Regions from separate parts of the Nocardiopsis sediminis genome, predicted to be linked through region 1. Evidence: riboswitches for the same ligand, from Rfam matches in the RefSeq annotation. Region 1 holds a riboswitch; each other region holds the start of a gene.
The links. A riboswitch is a leader RNA that binds a small molecule or an ion and turns the genes downstream of it on or off. The one in region 1 is predicted to bind S-adenosylmethionine.

Region 1 (5,353 bases):
GCGACTCCGTGACGCTCGCCGCACCGGGCGCGGCCGTCGAGACGCTCGATGCGGGCGAGGGCTACACCACCGCCGACGGCACCGTCCCCGCCGCCGCGTTCGTGGCCGGGGCCGCGGCGCTCATCCGCGCCGAGCACCCCCAGCTGCTGCCCGGCCAGGTGGCCGACGCGCTGGTCGAGGGCGCGGCCGCGCCCGCCGGCGGCGGTGGCCCCGGGTACGGCGCCGGGCTGCTCGACGTGCCCGGTGCGCTCGACGCCGCCGGCACGGCGGCCGAGGACGTCCCCCTCTACGACGAGGACCTCGCCGCCGCGGCCGAGGACCCCTTCCTCCCGCCGTGGGCGCTGTGGACGGGCGCCGCCGTGCTGGCGCTGCTGCTGGCCGCGGTGGCGACCGTCCTGGTGCGCCGCTCGACCGCCAACCCCTACGGCCTGCCCTCGCGGAGCACCGCCGCGGCCACGGAGACCGCCGGCGCGGACTCCGGCCGCGCGCAGGCCGCCACCGCCCGCGGACGGCGCCGCCGCGGCGGGTCGCGGCGCAAGCGCTGACGCCCGCCTCCCGATCGCGGCCGGCATACCGCGCGGTCGGTATCGCCCCCGGTCAGCAGGGGAACCCGCGGGTGGGTCAGGGCTTGACGGAGCGCCCCCGGGGCGAAAAGCTTGTCCAATATGTCCCCCAGTGACCCCCTGCCCCTGCGCGGCCGGAACCCCGCCGATGCGCCGCCGGCCGGCCGGCGGCTGGTCGACGGCCGCGTCCCCGTCGCCGACTACGACGTCAAATGGCCCTACCTCTTCCACCGTGAAGCCGGGCGCATCCGCCAGGCCCTCGGCGACTCCGTGCTCGACCTCCAGCACGTCGGCTCCACCTCGGTACCCGGGCTCACCGCCACCCCGTGCGTGGACCTGCTGCTGCTGGTCGCCGACCCCGCCGACGAGGACGCCTACCTGCCGCCCCTGGCCGGCGCCGGGTACACGCTGGTCGACCGCGACCCCGGCGGCGACGGCCGCAGGCTCTTCAAGGGCCCCGACGTCAACATCGACCTGCACGTGCTCGGGGCCGGCTCGGGCGAGGCCGACCGCATGCTGCGCTTCCGCGACCACCTGCGCACCCACCCCGGCGACCACGAGCTCTACGCCAGCACCAAGCGCGGGCTCGCCGAGCGGCGGTGGGAGAGCCTCCAGGACTACGCCGACGCGAAGTCACCGGTCATCGACGAGATCATGTCGCGCTCCTGACACCCCGCTCACGGAGTCCGGGCGCACCGGGACACCGCCGCGCGGCGACCGCCGGAGCCGCCGCGGGCACGACCATCGGCGGCCGTCAGCCGAGCGCGCGCAGCTGGTCGCCGAACCAGCGCTGCGGCGACACCGCGGTGGCCTGCTCGGCCAGGTGGGCGCTGCGCTCGCGGCGCTCTTCGGCGGGCATCTCCAGCGCGGTGTGGAGCGCGCGCGCCGTCTCGCTGACGTCGTAGGGGTTGACCAGCAGGGCGTGGGCGCCGAGCTCGTCGGCGGCGCCCGCCTCGGTCGACAGCACCAGTGCGCAGCCGTCGTCGGAGAGCACCGGCCCCTCCTTGGCGACCAGGTTCATGCCGTCGCGGATCGGGTTCACCAGCAGCACGTCGGCCAGCCGGTAGGCGGCCAGCGAACGCGGGTAGTCGTCGTTGACCTCGAGGATCAGCGGGGTCCAGGAGTCGGTGCCGAACTCCTCGTTGATCTCCTTGGCGACCCGGAGCACCGATTCGGTGTACTCGCGGTACTCGGGGACGTCGCCCCGGCTGGGGTAGGCGAACGCGAGGTGGGTGACGCGGCCGTGCCACTCGGGGTGGTCGCGGAGCATCTCCCGGTAGGCCTCGAGGCCGCGCACGATGTTCTTGGACAGCTCGGTGCGGTCGACCCGGACGATGAGCCGGCGGTCGCCGACCCGCTCGCGCAGCGCCGCGCGGCGCTCGGCGACGTCGTCGGCCGCGGCCCGCTCGCGCAGCCCCTCGGCGTCGGCGCCCAGCGGGTACACGGCCACGCCGATCACCCGGCTGCCGTACTCGACGGTGCGCTTGTCCCAGTCGACATCGGCGCGCAGGAACGTCTCGCAGCAGCGCAGGAAGGCGTCGGCCCAGCGCCGGCTGAGGAAGCCCAGGCGGTCGGCGCCGAGCATGCCCTCGAGGAGCTCGCGCGCGATGTCGGTGGGCAGCATCCGGAAATACTCCGGCGGCGCCCACGGGGTGTGGGAGAAGTGCGAGATGCGCAGGTCGGGGCGGCGGCCGCGGAGCATCCGGGGCACCAGGGCCAGGTGGTAGTCCTGCACGGCGACCCGGGCGTTGTCGGCGGAGCCGGTGAGCAGGCCCTCGGCGAACGCGGTGTTGTAGGCGCGGTAGTCGGCCCACTCGGCGCGGAATTCGGCCCCGAAGCCGGGCTTGTTGGGGGTGTCGTAGAGCATGTGGTGGACGAACCACAGCGTGGAGTTGGCCACCGAGGTGTAGGCGTTGGCGAAGGTCGCCGGGGGGATGTCGAGCATCCGCACGCTGGTGCCGCCGACGTCGAACCCGGCCCGGTCGAGCCGGCCCTCGGGGGCGCGCGACGCCGCCTGGCGGTCGGCGTCGGACAGGGCGGCGCACACCCACAGCGTGTCGGCCTGGGCGGCGGCCGAGCTGAGGCCGGACACGAGCCCGCCGCCTCCGCGCCGGTGGCGGAGCGCACCGTCGTCATCGATCGAAAAGGACACCGGTCCCCTGTTGGAAGCGACGAGGATCTGTGCCTTGTCCACCTGATCGTCCACCTCTCGCATGACATCCGGGCCGGATTCCCATTTGACCACCCGGCCCCCGCCCGGCGGAGGGGCGGGTGGGTGTACGGGAAGGTGTCATAGGTCTCGCCCGTCACAGAGGAACCCAAACCTGCCGAGATGTCCGTCCCTCTCGGGGCGTGTCCGCCCGGATACGGAAGCGGAAGCGCGGGCACGCACCCCCTGCCGCACACAGGCTCCGGGCCCGAGCGAGGCCCGCGCGGCGGCCCTGGCCACGCCCCCGCTCGCCGCCGCCGACCCGCTGTCATCCCGGTCACCCCGGATGGCAGAGCCGAGGGGCGGTCGGTTACAGTGGCGAACGTATCCCGAGTGGATCACCGACAACTTCATATTGCTCATCCAGAGGGGTGGAGGGAACGGCCCTGCGAAGCCCCGGCAACCATCTCGGCGTGCGATTCCGCGGAAATTGCGGGGCGGCCGGGGCAGGTGCCAACTCCGTCCTGGAGCCAGATCGGCTCACAGGGAAGATGAGGGGAGACGCCTCGCATGGCGATGACCGCCACCGGCCCTGGTGCCACCACCGCCCGCCCTTTCGGCCCCGCAGTGGCCCTTTCCTGCCGCGAATGCGGCGAGCGCTACGAGCTCGGCCCGCGCTTCGCGTGTGAGTTCTGTTTCGGCCCCCTTGAGGTCGCCTACGAGTTCGGCGAGGTCAGCCACGCCTCCATCGCCGCCGGGCCCGCCAGCATCTGGCGCTACGCCGGGCTGCTGCCGGTACCCGCCAACGTCGCCGAGCTGCCCAACATGAACCCGGGCCTCACCCGCCTGGTCCGCGCCGACCGCCTCGCCGCCGAGCTGGGCATGCGCACACTGCACGTCAAGGACGACTCCGGCAACCCCACCCACTCCTTCAAGGACCGCGTGGTGGCCATCGCCGTCGAAGCCGCCCGCACCTTCGGGTTCCGCACCCTGTCCTGCTCCTCCACCGGCAACCTCGCCGGGGCGGTCGGCGCCGCCGCGGCGCGCGCCGGCTTCGGCTCGTGCGTGTTCATCCCGGCCGGGCTCGAAGAGGGCAAGGTCATCATGGCGGCCGTCTACGGCGGCCGCGTGGTCGCCATCGACGGCAACTACGACGACGTCAACCGGTTCTGCTCGGAACTGATCGGCGACCCCGCCGGCGAGGACTGGGGGTTCGTCAACGTCAACCTCCGGCCCTACTACGGCGAGGGCTCCAAGACGCTGGCCTACGAGATCGCCGAGCAGCTCGGCTGGCGGCTGCCGGAGCAGATCATCATCCCGATCGCCTCGGGCTCCCAGCTCACCAAGATCGACAAGGGCTTCCAGGAGCTGATCAAGCTGGGCCTGGTCGAGGACCGCCCCTACAAGATCTTCGGCGCCCAGGCCACCGGCTGCTCGCCGGTCGCCCGCGCCTGGGAGCAGGGCCACGACGTCATCCAGCCGGTCAAGCCCGACACCATCGCCAAGTCGCTGGCCATCGGCAACCCGGCCGACGGCCCCTACGTGCTCGACATCTGCCGGCGCACCGGCGGCGCGGTCGCCCACGTCAGCGACGCCGAGGTGGTCGACTCCATCGGCCTGCTGGCGCGCACCGAGGGCGTTTTCGCCGAGACCGCGGGCGGGGTGACCACCGGCGTGCTGCGCAAGCTGCTCGCCGAGGGCGCCCTCGACCCCGCCGCCGAGACCGTCGTGCTCAACACCGGCGACGGCCTCAAGACGCTCAACGCGGTCGAGGCCGGGGTGACCGCCACCATCAAGCCGTCCCTGAAGGCGTTCAAGGACGCCGGGCTGCTCTGACGCCGCCACCGGCGGCCCACCCGGCCGCCGCAGTCCCGGCCCGCGGACCTGCCCGGGCCGGCGCCGATCCCTGAAGACAAGGAGTTCACACGCCATGAGCGTCAGCGTTCGCGTCCCCACCATCCTGCGCACCTACACCAAGGACGCGGCCGAGGTCACCGCCGAAGGGGCCACCCTTCAGGACGTGCTCGACCACCTTGAGGCCGACCACCCCGGTATCCGGGCGCGGATCCTCGACGACAGCGGCAAGATCCGCCGCTTCGTCAACGTCTACGTCGGCGACGAGGACGTCCGCTTCGCCGACGGCCTGGCCACCGCGGTCGCCGACGGCACCGAGGTCTCGATCATCCCCGCGGTCGCCGGCGGCTGAGCCCCGCACGGCGCCCGCAGCGCCGCCGCCGAACACCCCCCGCCCGCATCCCCCGGCCCCGTTCCGGCGGGTGCGGGTTTCGGCGTTGAGGGCCGGGTTGACCTGCGGGTGATCGCTCGGCGAATTCGAGCGCAGGTCGTTTGCACTCGACCATCGAGAGTGCTAAAAATGGGACTCTTAGCACTCTGAGATGAGGAGTGCTAATTCCGGATCGAGACGATGAGGCCGCGGCCTCCGGCAGACGGGTTGCCGGGGCGAGCCGGGGCCGTCCGTCGCGGGCATCGGCTCGTTCCCACGCGTACCAGCCCGGTCTCGGGAGGACAAGAAGTCTATGGCAGCCAAACTGATCGCGTTCGACGAGGAAGCCCGGCGCGGCCTTGAGCGCGGCATGAACCAGCTCGCCGACGCCGTCAAGGTGACCCTCGGCCCCAAGGG
Region 2 (5,353 bases), on a different contig from region 1:
GACCCCGGCCGCCGGCGTGGTGGAGCGGCTGCGCGCCGCCGGGGCGCGGGTGCGCGTCTTCGACCCGCTGGCCGACCCCGCCGAGATCCGCTCGGTGTTCGGCCTGCCCGCCGAGACCGCGTGGACGGACGCCGTCGCGGGCGCCGACTGCGTCGCGGTGCTCGCCGGGCACACCCCCTTCCGGCGGCTGGACTTCGCCGCCCTCAAGGAGCGGGTGGCCGACCCCTGCCTGGTCTACGACGGGCGCGCATACTACCCGCCCGAGACCATCGCCCGCCTGCGCGAGCTGGGCTTCACCTACCGCGGCGTCGGGCGGTGAGGGCGGTGGGTTCGATCCGCAGGGCCGTTGTCACGGGCGGCTCCGGGTTCATCGGGGGCCACCTCGCCGAACGCCTCGCCCGCGAGGGCGCCGAGGTCGTGGTCTTCGACGTGGCGCCGCCGCCCCCGGAGGCGCTGAACAGTGGGGCGGTCGCCTATGTCAAGGGGGACATCACCGACGAGGCCGCCGTGGCCCGGGTGATCACGCCCGATGTCGACACCGTCTTCCACATGTCGGCCGTGGTGGGGGTGGACCGCTACCTGAGCCGGCCGCTCGACGTCCTCGACGTCAACATCCTGGGGACCCGCAACGTCCTGCGGCGGGCCCTGGACACCGGCGCCCGGGTGATCATGGCCAGCACCAGCGAGGTCTACGGCAAGAACCCCGCCGTGCCGTGGGCGGAGGACGACGACCGCGTCGTGGGCCCCACCTCGGCCGAGCGCTGGACCTACTCCTCCAGCAAGGCCCTGGCCGAGCACATGGCCTTCGCCCTGGCCCGCGGCCACGGGCTGCGCGCATCCGTCGTCCGCTACTTCAACGTCTACGGGCCGCGGCAGCGGCCGGCCTATGTGGTCAGCCGCAGCATCCACCGGGTGCTCAACGGGCTGCCGGCGGAGGTCTACGACAGCGGGCACCAGACCCGCTGCTTCACGTTCATCGACGACGCCGTCGAGGGCACACTGCGCGTGGCGGCCGAGCCCGGGGCGGCCGGTGAGTGCTTCAACATCGGGGGCCACCGCGAGACCACGATGGCCGAGGCCGTCGGCCTGGTCACCCGCCTCGCCGGCGCGGACCACCCGCCGCGGACCCTGGTGACCGCGACGGCCCTGGGCGACGGCTACCAGGACATCGACCGGCGCGTGCCCGACACCGCCAAGGCGCTGCGCATCCTGGGCTGGCGCGCCGAGACACCCCTCGACGAGGGGATCGCCCGCACCATCGCGTGGGCCCGCGCCGCCCCCGGGTGGCTGGCCTCGTGACCGGCCCGGCGCGGGCGCGCGCCGGGCCGGAGGGCGCAGAGGATCGAGGGGCGTTCAGCGGGTGGGGTGGGCGCCGCCGTTGACCGCGAGGACCTGGGCGGTGATCTGGCGGGCGGAGCCGGAGGCGAGGAAGTGGACGGTCTCCGCCACTTCATCGGGGGTCCCGACGCGGCCGGTCCGGGTCATGGCGATGAGCTGTTTGCGGCGCTCCTCGGACAGGCTGCCGCGGAAGAACTCGGTGTCGTCGATGAGGCCGGGCGCGACCACGTTCGCGGTGACCCCGCGCGGCCCGAGCCGGCCGGATTCGTAGACGTTCCAGGATGCGAGGGCCGCCTTGGCCACGCCGTAGGGGCCGGAGCCCTTGTCGGCGGCGATGGAGCCGATGCTGATCACGGACCCGCCGTCGGCGAGCCGGTCGCGCACGGCCTCGGTCATGAGCACGGCGGTGAGCAGGTTGGCGTCCATGTTGGCGCGCCAGTTCCCCGCGAGGGTCGCGAGGTCGCGCGCCGGCTCCCGGTCGAAGTCGGTGTTGCCGCCGGCGCAGTTGACCAGGACGTCGACCCGGCCGGGGAGGTCATCGGCGAACGCGCCGACCTGCTCGGGGTCGGTGCCGTCGCAGACGGCGGCGCTGACGCTGCCGCCCTCCTCCTTTGCCGCGGCCTCGATCGGGCCGCGACGGCGGCCGGTGATGATGACGGAGTCGCCGGATCGTGCGAACGCCGCGGTGATGGCCCGGCCGATTCCCGTTCCGCCTCCGGTGACGATGACGGTTCGTGCCATTTGGCCCCTCCTCAAGGTAGGGTTCAGACCTAAACGAAATATATCATTTAGATCTGAACGTAGGCCTTGCATGCCGAACGACCGCCTGGACCCCGACGACCCGATCGACGCCATCTCCCTGGCGTGGCTGCGCGAACGCCCGGAGACCCCCGTCACGAGCATCGGGATCGTCACCCGGATCTGGCACGCCGCCAAGCTCCTGGGCGAGGAGCGAAGACGCGTCCTCGCCGCAGCGGGGGCCGACCCCGCCACCCTGGACCTGCTCAGCGTCCTGCGGCGGAGCGGGCCGCCCTACCGGCTGACCACCCGCGACCTCGCCGAGCGCACCATGGTGACCCCCGGGGCGATCTCCCAGCGCATCACGCGCGCCGAGCGCGACGGCCTGGTCGAGCGCAGCCCGCGCGGCGACGGCTCGCGCGCGGTCGACGTCACCCTCACCCCGGCCGGGCACGACACCGTCGAGCGCCTGGTGGACCGGGTCCTCGGCCGCGAATCCGAGCTGGTGGCCGGGCTCGCCCCCGGCGACCGGGACGCACTCGACCGCCTTCTGCGCGCGCTCCTGGGCGACCTGCACACGGAACTGGGCACCGCGAGCCCCACCCAGGTCGGAACCGGCGGCTGAGGGGCGGCCGGGACCGCCCTGCGAAGGCGTTCCCGCTGCGGTCGGCGGACGCCGCGGACCGCGGTGACTGCGCCGCCCAAGGCGGCGTCGGCCGGCGGCTGGACGCGCTCCCACACCCCTGGAACCGGTCAACGGTCGCAATTCCTACCAAATGTGTCGCATTTGTCACCTTCAACCGGCTTGTGCGCGTTTGGCGAGATCGTTTACGTTCGTCGCAGGTCAAGAGTGCCAGCGCGAAGATCCGGCTTGCTGGCCGGCAACCTCCTGCACGGCGGGGTGCCTCCGGAGTTACGACCCGGCTGCGGGAACGCGGCATGCGTGCACGATCGGGGCACCCCGGACCGTCCGGTCCGCAGCCCCCGCCCGGCTCCTGCCCTCCCTCCCGCCTCCGGCACGATGAGAGAGCGGAGACAGTGAGCAGCGCGCACAGCACCGATGCCGCGGCGGGCGACGCCGCCGCCCCCGACACCGTGGGCGGCCTGGCCCGCCTCAGCACAGCCGTCGAGGCGGCCCGCAACGCCAAGCCCGAGTTCCCCCGCGAGGTCCAGGCGGCCTATGACGCCCTGTTCACCGTTGCGGGCCCCGTGGCAGCCCCGGTGCGCCGGGGCCTCGCCGCCCTCGCGGCCCGCCGGCACGGAGCGGCCGACATCGTCGCCCACCACGCCGGCCTCGGCGCCGACCCCGCCCTCTACGCCGACGAACCGCCGGCCGACCCCGCGCTGCGGGCCGCGGCCGAGCACGTCGACCTGCTGACCACCTCCCCCGCCCTGGTGCGGCGCGAGGACACCGACCGGCTCGCGGCAGCGGGCTGGACCCCCGACGAGATCATCGTGATCTCCCAGGTCGCCGCGTTCACCGCGTTCCTGGTGCGGCTCGTGCACGGCCTGCGCCTGGTCGACGGCGCCGCCCAGGCCACGGACGCCCCGCTGGAGCGCCCGACGCCGGCGCGCGGCCGGACCAAGAGCACCGCCACCACGGCGGCCAACGGCGCCGAGCGCCCGGTCGCCTACACCCAGGAGCTGCTGTCGTGGACCCCGTGGGTCCCGCCCGTGGAGCCCGGCGACCTCACCGACGAGCAGAAGGAGGCGTTCGCCGGCAAGACCAACGACGCCTACTTCCGGCTGCTGTCGCGCGCACCCGCCCTGCTGCGGGCGCGCACCGCGGTGGACTACGCCGTCTTCTACACCCGCGACGGCCTCCCGCGCGCCGAGCGCGAGCTCGCCGCGGCCGCCGCCAGCAAGGTCAACGACTGCGTGTACTGCGCATCGGTCCACTCGCGCAAGGCGTCGCAGATGTCCAAGCGGACCGCCGACGTCCAGCGCGTGCTGGACGCCTCGCTCCCCCGCGACCACGACTGGAAGGCGCTGGACCTGTCCCCGCTGTGGGACGGCCAGGACGCCCGCTGGTCCGCCGTCGTCGCCTTCGCCGCGGCGCTGTCGACCACCCCGGCGTCGGCCACCGAAGCGCACCTGGCCGACCTGCGATCGCACGGGATCACCGACGTCGAACTGGTGGACCTGGTGGGGTCGGTCGCGTTCTTCGCCTGGGCGAACCGGCTGATGCTCACCCTCGGCGAACCGTTCCGGCCGGGCACCGAGCCCGCCGCCGGCCCGGCCTGACCCGGCCCGACCCCGCCGCGCCCCCTGCCCCCGCGCCGGTCGTCCCACCCCGCACCACACCCGGAAGAGGCACCCCATGCCACAGATACGCCGCCGCACCCGACCATTCACCGCCCTCGCCGCCGCGGGCGTGCTCGCGACCCTCATCGCGGGCTGCGGCGAGGTCGTCCCCGAATCCGACGGCGCCGCCGCCGAGTCCATCACCGTGGTCGACGACGCCGACCGCGAGGTCACCATCGAGGGCCCGGTCGAGCGCGCGGTGGTCCTCAACAGCTACGGCAACGAGTTCGTGCGCGCGATCGGCGCGGGCGACACGATCGTGGGCGTCGACAAGGTCTCCGCCGAACGCCTCCCCTACATGGGGTTCGGCGAGGACGAGGTCGTCAGCGAGGACCTGTCGGAGATCAACTTCGAGGCGGTCGCCGAGCTCGACCCCGACGTGTTCATCCTCCCCCGCAACGGAGCCTGGGAGGAGGCCGCCGCCCAGCTGGAGTCCTTCGGGATCCCGGTGGTCGTGGCCACCGCCTGGGACTTCGACGTCTTCCACGAGACGATGGACCTCCTCGGCGAGGTCTTCGACCGCCCGGACCAGGCCGCCGAGGTCGCCGGGTTCTACGACGAGATCTTCGGCGTGATCGACGAGCGGGTCGAGGGCACCGAGCCCGTCCCCGTGTACTGGGAGACCGTCCAGCCCTACCTGACCGTGCTGCCCGGTTCCGGCTTCGACCAGATCATCACCGCGGCCGGCGGCGAGAACGTCTTCGGCGACGTCGAGACCGGCGGCGACGTGCAGTCGGAGACGACGGTCGACCCCGCCGCCGTGGCCGAGCGCGACCCCGCCCTGATCATCCACGAGTTCGACCCGGCCGCGGAGCCGACCGGCTCCGGCCGCTTCGACGACCTCGGCGACGACCTGCTGGGCCGCCCCGGCTGGCAGGACATCGCCGCCGTCCAAGACGGCGAGGTCTACGTGAGCAACGGGTGGGCCACCAGCGGCCTGTCCAAGGCCATCGGCGCCCTCTACCTGGCGACC
Region 3 (5,353 bases), on a different contig from region 1:
CGCCGCTCGACCCCTCGGCCCTCACCATGCAGGTCGTCCACACCGACCTGCGCCGGACCGCGACCTTCGCGTGCAGCGACCCCGACCTGGACCGCCTCCACGCGGCGGCCGACTGGAGCTTCCGCGGCAACGCGGTCGACGTCCCCACCGACTGCCCGACCCGCGAACGGGCCGGCTGGACCGGCGACTACCAGGTCTTCGCCCCCACCGCCGCCCGGCTCTACGACGTCGCCGGCTTCAGCCGCAAGTGGCTGCGCTCGGTCCGCGACGACCAGCTCGACGACGGCCGCATCGCCAACATCGCACCCGACCCGGCACGGCGGAAGGTCCACCGCGACGATCCGCTGGCCGACGGGATCACCGGCTCCGCCGGCTGGGGCGACGCCATCGTGCTCGTGCCTTGGGTGATGTACGAGACCTACGGCGACCACGCGGTCCTCGCCGAGAACTGGGACGCCATGGTGCGCTGGGTGGAATGGGCGCTGACGACCGCGCGCACCGCCCGCCACCCCTCGCGGATCGAGCGCTCGGCGCAGCCGCTGCCGCACGAGGAGTTCATCTGGGACGGCTCCTTCCACTGGGGGGAGTGGCTGGAGCCCAAGAAGCGCGCGGCCGACGGCTCCCTCATCGACCCGATCCAGGCCGACCCCCGCGCCTGGTACCTGGCCGACAAGGGCGAGGTCGGCACCGCCTACCTCTTCCGCTCCGTGCAGACCCTCGCCGCGATCGCCGGCGTCCTGGGCCGCTCCGGCGACGCCGGGCGCTACAGCGCGATCGCCGAGCAGGTGCGGGCGGCGTGGCGAAGCGAGTTCTGCGACCCGCAGGGGCGCATCACCCCCGACACGCAGGCCGCCCACGTGCGCGCCCTCGCCTTCGGCCTGGTGCCGACCCACCTGCGGGCGCGCGCCGCCGACCGCCTGGTGGCGCTCATCGCCGAGGCCGGCGGGCACCTGGGCACCGGGTTCCTCTCCACCGCCGACCTGCTGCCCGTGCTCGCCGACACCGGCCACGCCGACACCGCCTACGCGCTGCTGCACCAGCGGACCTCCCCGTCCTGGCTCGGCATGCTCGACCGCGGCGCGACCACCATCTGGGAGGACTGGGACGGCGTCGACGCCGATGGAACCGCCACCGCGTCGCTCAACCACTACAGCAAGGGGGCGGTCGTGGGCTTCCTGCACACCCACACCCTCGGGCTGCGGCAGGCACCGGGGTCGGTGGCGTGGGAGTCCTTCACCGTCGCCCCGGCCGTGGACCCCTCGCTCACCTGGGCGCGCGGCACGTTCGAGAGCCCCCAGGGCACCATCACCGTCGGCTGGCGCATCGAGGACGGCGACCTCGCGATCACCGTCGACGTGCCCCCGGGGTCGGCGGCGGAGGTCCGCTTCCCCGACGGCACGACCCTCCGAGGCGGACCCGGCTCCCTCTCGGACCGCCGCCCCCTGCCCGGATGAGCCGGCCCCGGCGTCTCGAACCGCTCGCCGCCCGATCCGTCGACGCCGTCAGCGGCCGGGGGCCGCCGTCGACCCCCGCAGGATGAACTCGGTGCCGACCCGCCGGGGCTCCGGGGCACCGGCCTGCCCTGCCTCCCCGGCGTCCTCGGCGGTGGTGGCGATCAGCCGGTGCACCGCCTCCTCGCCCGCGAGGTCGAGCGGGGTCCGGATCGTCGTCATCGGCGGGGAGGTGAAGTCCGACCCGAAGATGTCGTCGAAGCCCACGATGCTCAGGTCGCCGGGGATGTCCATGCCGGCGCCGCGGTAGGCGTCGAGCAGGCCGATGGCCATCAGGTCGTTGTAGGTCACCACCGCGGTGACCCCCGACGCCCGGACCCGGCGCAGCGCCGCGCGGCCGCCGTCGCGGGTCGGGTCGTTGGGGCCGATCTCCACGATCGCCATCCCGCGCTCGGGCGCCTCGTCCAGCAGCGTGTTCCAGCGGAGCTCGTTCATCCACGACACGCCGGGCCCCGACAGGAAGGCGATGGACCGGTGGCCCAGCGACGCCAAGTGGTCCAGGGCGTCGCGGATGCCGGGCACGACATCGGGCACGATCCCCGGAACCGCCCCCACCCGCCGGTTGACGGTGATGAGCGGCTTGCGGTCGGCCAGCGCCTCGATGTGGTCGTCGTCCATCCGGGAGGAGACCAGGACCAGCCCGTCGACGGACAGCAGGAGCCGCTCGGCCGTCTGCGCCTCCAGCTCGACGGACTCCTGCGACTCGGCGAGGACCAGCGTGTAGCCCGCGGCCGCGGCGATGCGCTCGGCGCCGCGCACGAGGGTGAAGTAGACCGGGTTGGTGATGTCGGAGAGGATCAGCCCGATGGTGCTGGTCCGCCCGGTGGGCAGCGCCCGCGCCATGGGGTTGAGGCGGTAGTTGAGCTCGGCGGCCGCCTCGCGGATCCGCTGCTCGGTCTTGGCGTTGATCCGCCCCGGCTTGTTGAGCGCCCGCGACACCGTCGAGGGGCTCACCCCGAGATGCCGGGCGATGTCGTAGATGGTGGCGTGTGGCTTCCGGTTGCCGTTCGAGCGTCGCGCCGCGCTGTGGTGCTCCTCGGGGGCCACGGTTCTCCTCGTCAAGGTCGGTGTCCCCTCATGGTGGCATACGGCCTTCCCCGGAGGGCCCGCTCCGGAGCCGGGGCTCCGGCGCGGGTGGCAAACGATTGTCGGTTTCAGGGTCACCCGATGGGCCGCCGCGCGCTGTGTCCGCGGGGCCACCTGCGCCCCTTCGCTCATCGCCGGCGGCGAACGCGGCGCCGTCATCGGCCTCGACGGCGCCGTGAACCGGCTCCGGATACGTCCCGCCGGAACGTGACACCGAGCCGAAAACCTATTTTTCCTACCCATATGGTATGTTTTCTGCTCGTGGTCCAGAGTTCCGCTGTCCGGCTCGGCGGGCGGAACAGCAACCCTCGTGCGGCGGTGGGGTGCTCCCGAGCGCGACCAGGCGCCCGCCGGCCCGCCCGACGGACGCAAGCGCCCCCCGTACCCTGCCTCGCCCCCGCGAACGGTCGCCCGCGCCGGCCCTCCCCCTGAGAGGAAGAACGTGTCCCACTCCACCACGTCGGTCCGCGCCCTGGCCCTGGTGGCCGCGTTCGCCGTCCTGGCGCTCACCGGCTGCGGTCAGGACTCCTCCGCCGGCGCAGACGGCGAGCCCGTCACCGGCGGCAGCCTGGTCTACCTCGAACACCAGGCCCACGACAGCCTGTATCCGCCTTCGGCCGGCTTCTACCCCAACGGCGGACTCGTCAACAACATCACCGACCGGCTCGTCCACCAGGACCCCGAGACCCTGGAGCTGGAGCCCTGGCTGGCCACCGACTGGGAGGTCAACGACGACGCCACCGAATACACCTTCACCCTGCGCGACGACGTCACCTTCTCCGACGGCTCACCCCTGACCGCCGAGGTCGTCGCCGCGAACTTCGACCTCTACGGGCTGGGCGACCAGGACCGCGCCCTCATCGTCTCCGAGGCGATCAACAACTACGAGCGCAGCGAGGTCGTCGACGACACCACCGTGCGCTTCCACTTCAAGGAGCCCTCGCCCGGCTTCCTCCAGGCCACCTCCACCATCAACTCCGGCATCCTCTCCGCAGAGACCCTCGAACGGGCCTTCGAGGACTTCGGCCCCGGCAACTCCACCGAGATCATCGGCACCGGCCCCTTCGTCATCACCGAAGAGGAGGTCGGCACCGAGCTCACCCTCACCGCCCGAGAGGACTACGCCTGGGCCCCGCCCGGCAGTGACAACCAGGGCCGCGCCCACCTCGACGAGATCCTCATCAGCGTCACCCCCGAGGACAGCGTCCGCGTGGGCTCCCTCACCTCCGGGCAGGCCGACGTCGTCCGCTACGTCGAGGCCCAGGACGAGGAGCAGGTCGAAGAGGCCGGGTTCAGCGTCCACGCGCCCCAGACCAACGGGGTCAACAACAGCCTGGGGCTGCGCTTCGGCAACGAGATCCTCTCCGACATCCGGGTCCGCCAGGCGCTCATCGCCGGCATCGACCGCCAGGAGGTCGTCGACACCGTCTACACCGACCGCTACCCGGTGGCCACCTCCATCCTCAGCAGCACCGCCCTGGGCTACACCGACCAGTCGCAGCACCTGGAGCACGACCCCGAACGCGCCGCCGACCTGCTGGAGGAGGCCGGGTGGACCCCCGGCCCCGACGGGATCCGCGAAAAGGACGGCACCCCGCTGACCCTCGTCGTCAACGAGGCCGCACCCCAGCCCCGCTCATTCGAGGCGCTCACCCTCATCAGCCAGCAGCTCGCCGGGATCGGCGTGGACCTCCAGATCCTCACCGCCGACGCGGGGACCTACGCCGAAGCAATCAACGACCCCGACCAGGTGCAGATCTACCACTCCATGGTGGGGCGCGCCGACCTCGACGTCATCAAGAGCCAGTTCCACTCGCAGAACCGCAACACCCTCCTCAACCGCGACCCCGGCGACGACTCCATCGAGGACCCGGAACTGGAGGAACTCCTCGAAGAGGTGGCCTCCACCCCCGACCCCGGCGAACGCGACGCCGCCTCCGCCGCCGTCCAGGAGTACCTGGCCGAACAGGCCTACGTCATCCCCCTGTTCGAAGAGCCCCAGGTCTACGGCAGCGCACCCTACGTGCACGGCCTCGCCTTCGAGTCGGTGGGCCGGCCCGCCTTCCACGAGGCGTGGCTGGCGGACTGACCCCGCGCCCGCCCCGGCCCCGGTCTCCGGGGCGGGCCCCGCCACCCGCCACCACACACATCCGAAGAGGTCGGATTGAACCACGCTCTACGGCGGTCCGGGCAGGCCCTCGTGGTCCTGCTCGCCGCGTTCACCGCCGCCTTCATCCTGCTCCAGGCCATGCCCGGCGACGCCGTCATGATCAAGTTCGAGAACCCCGAACTGGGGCTGTCCCCCGAGCAGATCGCCGCCCTGCGCGCTGCCTACGGCGTCGACGCCCCGCTGTACCAGCAGTACCTGCACACCCTGCTCGGGTTCCTGAGCGGCGACTTCGGCCACTCCGTGCAGACCGGCACCCCCGTGCGGCTGCTGCTGGCCGAAGCGCTGCCCCACACCCTGCTGCTCGCCGTCCTCGGCTTCGCCGCCGCCGCCCTGCTCGCCGCGGCCATCGCGTTCCTGTCCACCTACCCGCGCCTGGCCTGGATCCGCGGCTCGCTACGTGCCGTGCCGTCCCTGTTCGTCTCGGTGCCGGTGTTCTGGCTGGGCATCGTCCTCGTCCAGGTGTTCTCCTTCCAGCTGGGCCTGGTCGCGGTCGTGCGCCCCGGCCCGGTGGAGGGGTTGATCCTGCCGGTGCTCACCCTCGCCGTGCCCATCGCCGCACCCCTGGCCCAGATCCTCACCCGCAGCA
Region 4 (5,353 bases), on a different contig from region 1:
TCCCAGGCGGTCATCGGCACCCCGGACGCGCTCCTGTTCGCCTACCCCGCGTGCGAGGAGCCCGCGCCGCCGGCGGGCTGACCGCCGTCCACTCCCCCGCGCCGGAGATCCCGCGCGCCGCGGCGACGAGCGGGGATCCCGTCGCGACCGCCCGCACGCCTGCGCGGAAGAGGCCCCCGTTGAGCTGCGGTGACGTTCGCCCCGCAGCGGACGGCCGCCGAAAACCTCGTAGGCGCAGGGATATCCGCGAAATTTCGGGCGATCCATCCTGAACTTCTCCACCACCTCAGGCGTCACACATAGGTCATGTGATGTTCACCGAAAGAGAGCAGGTGGGTAGATGGCAAACGCCAGGCGGCTCGCGAAGCGGGCCGGCGTCGGTGCGGTGGCGTCGGTCGCCGTTCTGGGACTGGCCGCCACCATCCCGACGTCGGCCGCCGAGGAATTGCAGGACGTCTTCGCCGCGGGAGACGAGTCGTCCACCGGGGAGGCCGCGGCCGCCGGCGAGTGGCGCGAGGCGTTCGCCGCGAAGGGCATGGACGTCATGTACACGTCCCTCGCCGCCGCCGACGCGGAGAACGTGTGGGCCCTGGGCTCGCAGTACCCCGACGACAGCGACACGCCGCGCACCTTCGTCCAGCGCTATGACGGCGCGGAATGGACCCAGGAAGAGGTCCCGGCCGACTGGACGCTGGAGCCCGAGGTCGCGGGCGCCTCCGGCCCGGACAACGTCTGGGTGGTGGGCCCCACGGCCGACGGCGTCGGCGCGATCCGCTACGACGGAACGGACTGGACGTCCCACGAGATGGACGCCGGGCTGACCCCCAACGACCTCGACGTCATCGCCGAGGACGAGGCATGGCTGCTGGCCGAGGACGCCGCCGGCGAAACCCGGGCGGTCCGCTTCGACGGCGAGATCTGGCGCGACTGGACCTCGCCGCCGGCCGGGACCAGCCAGGCGATCGACGGCATCGACGGCGAGACCGTGGTGGCGGTGGGGAGGAACGACGCCTCCCAGCCCTCCGCCGCGCTCTACGACGGCACGGAGTGGACCGACCTGGAGGTCCCCGAGGTCGAGCTGCCCTCGGAGATCGCCAGCGCAACGTTCAACGACGTGCTGGTGCGCGCCGGTGACGACATCTGGGCCGTGGGCTACGTCCATGACCTCAACGATGACGACATCAACGACTACTGGCCGCTGACCGCGCACTACGACGGTCAGAGCTGGGATGTCACCGTCGATGAGGAGCCCAGCGGCGAGCTGGTGGCGGTCGAGGACGACGGCGCGGGCGGCGTGTGGATCCAGGAGGAGTCCTGGGACCCGACGTTCGTGCACCACGACGCCGCCGGTGAGGTCACCCGCGACACGCCGGACATCGAGAACTACGACCTCAACGTGCGCGACCTCGCCCTGATCCCGGGGACGGAGGCGCTCGTGTCGGCCGGCTCGGCCTACGACGAGGGCGACCCCGACGTCCCGACCGGCTACGGGGTGGTGCTCGCCTCGGGCCTGTAGGCCCATCGCGTCGCCCCCGTCCCCCGGTGGGGCGGGCGGGGACGGCGCCGCGGAGGGGTCCGGCCAGTGGCCGGGCCCCTCCGTTCTTGTGCGGGCCGCTCAGGCGGGTTCCGCGGAGCCCGCCGGGGCCGGTCCCGCGGGCGTGTCCGCGGACCCGGTGGCGTCGTCGCCCGGCGGCGCCGGGTCCGGCACGGCGGCGGCGCCGGTCACGCGCAGGGCGACGTCGCGGAGCTTGGTGTTTGTCTGCATGGAGGCCTGCTTGAGGACGTCGAGGGCCTGTGCGTCGCTGAGCCTGTGGCGTTCCATCAGGATGCCGACCGCCGCCCCGATGTCGTGGCGGGTCTCAAGGCCCGCGCGGACGGTGGCCTCGCGCTCGGTGGAGGCTATGGCCACGGCGGCGTGGGAGGCGAAGACCCACCCCGTCTCCTGTGAGGCGGCGTCGAAGGCGCCGGTCCGGGTGGCGTACATGTTGAGCGACCCCAGCGTCCCGTCGTGGGTGAACAGCTCGAAGCCCATCATGGAGCCGATGCCCATGGCCACGGCCCGCGGCCGGTAGGCGGGCCACCGGTCCTCGCGGGCCATGTCGTCGATCCGGAAGGTCGGCTCGCCGCGCACGGCGTCCAGGCAGGGGCCCTCGTCGCAGTCGAACTGGGCCTGGTCGGAGGCGCGCGGGAGCTCCCCGGTGGCCGCGGCGGTGCTGAAGGTGCGCCCGGGCCGGTCGACCATGAGGATCCCGGCCTCCTCGCAGCCGTGGAGCGTGTGCACGGCCAGCCGGACGATCGCGTCCAGGACGTCTTGGACGGAGTCCTCGCAGAGCAGGTCGCGCGCCATGTCGGCGAAGATGCGGGGGTAGTCGCGCGCCGGCGCCTTGGCGGGTTCGTGCACGGCCTCTGCTCCTCGGCTGCCCTCGCCCGCGGGTGGGGCGAACCTGGCGCGGCCTCTACCCACGACCCCGCCCGCTACTCCTGCCCGGCCGCCCCCTCCCGGGGGCCGTTGTGGCGCGCCGCGGTGCGCGCGGGTCGCCCCTGTGACACCCTGCGGTCGAATGGACCCGCAGATCGGCCCCTATGCGCGGTGCCGGAGCGGCGCGGCTGCGGGGACGGGGAGGCCGGCGCGGGCCGGCCGATCCGGGGCGGGGGTGCGGCATGACACATCCGACACTCAAGAGTGGAAATGTCGGGATTCTCTGTTATGTTGATCTTCGTCACGAGTTCCAGTGGAAAGCCCCGGCTGGCTGGACGGCAACCCTCCTCCGCGGCGGGGTGCCCCGGGTGAGGACACGGCCGTGGCCGGCGCCCGAGGCGCCGGCGGCAAGCGCGGAGCCCCGGTAGCGGGCCCCGGCCCCTCGCGCAGGGCGCTTGCCGCCGCAGCCCCGGTCGCCGCGAACTCCAGGCGAAGGGACGCCCGATGCAATCCACGACGCGACGCAGGGTCGCACTGACCACCGGCGCGGCGACGTCCGCGCTGCTCCTGCTGGCCACGGCCGCCTGCGGCGGCGTGGACACCTCCGGCGGCGGGGGCGGTGCCGGCGAGGAGATCACCGTCACCGCGTTCGCCGGCCCGTGGGGCGAGCTGTTCTCGGAGTCCTTCGTCGCGCCGTTCGAGGAGGAGACCGGCATCACGGTCAACGTGGTCAGCGGCGCCGACGCCGACTGGCTCACCCGGCTGCGCGCCGCCAACGGGGAGAACCCGCCCTTCGACGTCGTGGCGCTCACCTCCGAGACCTTCCACCAGGCGGTCAACAACGACGTGCTCCAGCCGCTGGACACCACCCGCCTGGAGCACTGGTCCCAGCTCGACCCCGTCCTGGTGGAGCAGTCCACCGTGGAGGGGTCCGCCTACGGCGCCCCGCTGACCACGGGGTCGCTGGGGCTGCTGTACCGCACGGACGAGATCGACGAGGCCCCGCAGGACTGGACCGACATCTTCAACGACCAGTACTGCGGCCACGTCGCCCTGCCCCCGCTGACCTACAACGCCGGCCTCCAGTTCTTCTCCGCCCTGGTCGCCCAGAACGGCGGCAGCCTCTCCGAGCCCGCAGCCGTCGACCGCGCCTTCGAGCAGCTGGAGAAGCTGAAGGACTGCGTCTCGGCCTTCCCCGCCGACGCCGGGTCCGTCTCCACCACCATCCAGAACGGCGACGCCTGGATCGTGCCGTTCTGGGACGGGCGCGCCTTCGCCATGGAGGCCGAGGGGCAGCCGATCGGGTTCAGCTACCCCACCTCCGGTGCTGTGGGCGCCCTGACCTCCTACTACATCCCGGCGGGCACCGAGAACACCGACGCCGCCTACGAGTTCCTCAACTACCTCACCTCCGCCCAGCACCAGAAGCCCTTCGCCCAGGGCACCTTCTACGGCGGGGGCAACGACTCCATCGAGTACGACCCGGAGTTCTCCGCCAAGGTGGAGTACGGGCCCGAGGTCTACGAGGGCTTCACCTGGGTCGACTACGACGCCGCCACCCCCAACCTGAACGAATGGCAGCAGCGGTGGAACGAGATCTTCCAGTAGGCGGCCCCGGCCGCGAAGGGGCCGGGACCGACGACGAGCACGTCCTCGTCGAAGGGCTGACCGCGGGCTACGACGGCACCGGCGTCCTCGACGTCGACCGGCTGGCCATCCGCCGCGGTGAGTTCCTGTCGATCCTGGGCCCCAGCGGCTGCGGCAAGACGACCCTGCTCAACTCCCTCGCCGGGTTCGTGCTGCCCACCGGCGGCCGGATCACCATCGACGGGGCCGACCTCACCGACGTCCCGCCGCACCGGCGCGGGCTGGGCATGGTCTTCCAGAACTACGCGCTGTTCCCGCACATGACGGTCGCCGAGAACGTCGCCTACGGGCTGCGGGTGCGCCGGGTGGAGCGGGCCGACCGCATCGAGCGCGTGGCCGAGGCGCTGCGCCTGGTCGGCCTGGAGGACTACGCCCGGCGCCGCCCCCGGCAGCTCTCCGGCGGCCAGCAGCAGCGGGTCGCCGTGGCGCGTGCGCTGGCCACCCGGCCGGCGGTGCTGCTGCTGGACGAGCCGCTGTCCAACCTCGACGCCAAGCTGCGCCGTGAGATGCGGGTCGAGCTGCGCGAGCTCCAGCAGCGCCTGGGGATCACGATGGTGTTCGTGACCCACGACCAGGAGGAGGCGATGTCGCTGTCGGACCGCATCGCCGTCCTCAACGGCGGCCGGGTCGAGCAGCTGGGCACCCCGCAGGAGGTCTATGCGGCCCCGGTGAGCCGGTTCGTCGCCGAGTTCGTGGGCGCCGCCAACGTGTTCGAGGGCGTCGCCGGAGACGGCGGCGAGCTGGCGGCCGGCGACGCGCGGGTGCGCACCGGCCTGGCCGGGCTCGCACCGGGCCGGCCCGCCGCGGTGGCGCTGCGGCCGGAGAAGGTCGCGGTCGGCGCCCAAGGGACCGCCGTGCCCGAGGGGCGGGGGTCCGCCGACGGCGTGCTCGTCTACCGCGCCTTCCTCGGCGACGGCTGGCAGGCGGAGATCGAGCTGGCCGGGGGCGCGTCCCTCGGTGCCCGCACCGCCGCCGAGCCGCCGCTCCCGGGCACGCAGGTGACCGCCCACTGGTCGCCCGATGACGTGATCCGCTTCGCCGGACCGGAGGACGCCGGTGCCGGCGCCGGGGCGGCCGGGCACGGGGCCCGGTGATGGCGGCCGGCCACGCCCCCTCCCCCGCTGCGGCCCCGGCCCGGCGCCCGCCCCGGAGGGGCGCCGGGTTCGTGCTGCCCGCGGTGGCGTTCCTGGCGGCGTTCTTCGTGGTGCCGCTGGCCCGGGTGCTCTCGCTGAGCCTGCACCCGGTCGACGCCAACGGCAACCCGCTGCCCGAGTACTCCCTCGTGCA

Region 2: another riboswitch for S-adenosylmethionine. It lies ahead of ACFOVU_RS02390 (peroxidase-related enzyme); the one in region 1 lies ahead of thrC (threonine synthase).
Region 3: another riboswitch for S-adenosylmethionine. It lies ahead of ACFOVU_RS13605 (TIGR04028 family ABC transporter substrate-binding protein); the one in region 1 lies ahead of thrC (threonine synthase).
Region 4: another riboswitch for S-adenosylmethionine. It lies ahead of ACFOVU_RS15820 (ABC transporter substrate-binding protein); the one in region 1 lies ahead of thrC (threonine synthase).

What each region holds. Positions count from the first base shown of each region.
Region 1 is NZ_JBHSBH010000013.1:254,360-259,712, forward strand. It holds gene ACFOVU_RS21390 (S8 family serine peptidase) at 1-545, shown strand, start outside; gene ACFOVU_RS21395 (GrpB family protein) at 666-1,232, shown strand; gene ACFOVU_RS21400 (alpha,alpha-trehalose-phosphate synthase (UDP-forming)) at 1,318-2,757, opposite strand; SAM riboswitch class I at 3,129-3,270, shown strand; gene thrC (threonine synthase) at 3,283-4,548, shown strand; gene ACFOVU_RS21410 (ubiquitin-like small modifier protein 1) at 4,643-4,918, shown strand; gene groL (chaperonin GroEL) at 5,250-5,353, shown strand, end outside.
Region 2 is NZ_JBHSBH010000003.1:222,877-228,229, reverse strand. It holds gene ACFOVU_RS02410 (nucleotide sugar dehydrogenase) at 1-319, shown strand, start outside; gene ACFOVU_RS02405 (NAD-dependent epimerase/dehydratase family protein) at 325-1,299, shown strand; gene ACFOVU_RS02400 (SDR family NAD(P)-dependent oxidoreductase) at 1,354-2,079, opposite strand; gene ACFOVU_RS02395 (MarR family winged helix-turn-helix transcriptional regulator) at 2,150-2,701, shown strand; SAM riboswitch class IV at 2,919-3,026, shown strand; gene ACFOVU_RS02390 (peroxidase-related enzyme) at 3,115-4,320, shown strand; gene ACFOVU_RS02385 (ABC transporter substrate-binding protein) at 4,397-5,353, shown strand, end outside.
Region 3 is NZ_JBHSBH010000008.1:402,448-407,800, forward strand. It holds gene ACFOVU_RS13595 (alpha-L-rhamnosidase) at 1-1,454, shown strand, start outside; gene ACFOVU_RS13600 (LacI family DNA-binding transcriptional regulator) at 1,503-2,573, opposite strand; SAM riboswitch class IV at 2,861-2,978, shown strand; gene ACFOVU_RS13605 (TIGR04028 family ABC transporter substrate-binding protein) at 3,040-4,686, shown strand; gene ACFOVU_RS13610 (ABC transporter permease) at 4,762-5,353, shown strand, end outside.
Region 4 is NZ_JBHSBH010000010.1:182,075-187,427, reverse strand. It holds partial or broken gene ACFOVU_RS15835 (hypothetical protein) at 1-81, shown strand, start outside; gene ACFOVU_RS15830 (hypothetical protein) at 341-1,516, shown strand; gene ACFOVU_RS15825 (GAF and ANTAR domain-containing protein) at 1,616-2,401, opposite strand; SAM riboswitch class IV at 2,719-2,839, shown strand; gene ACFOVU_RS15820 (ABC transporter substrate-binding protein) at 2,924-4,027, shown strand; gene ACFOVU_RS15815 (ABC transporter ATP-binding protein) at 3,994-5,160, shown strand; gene ACFOVU_RS15810 (ABC transporter permease) at 5,160-5,353, shown strand, end outside.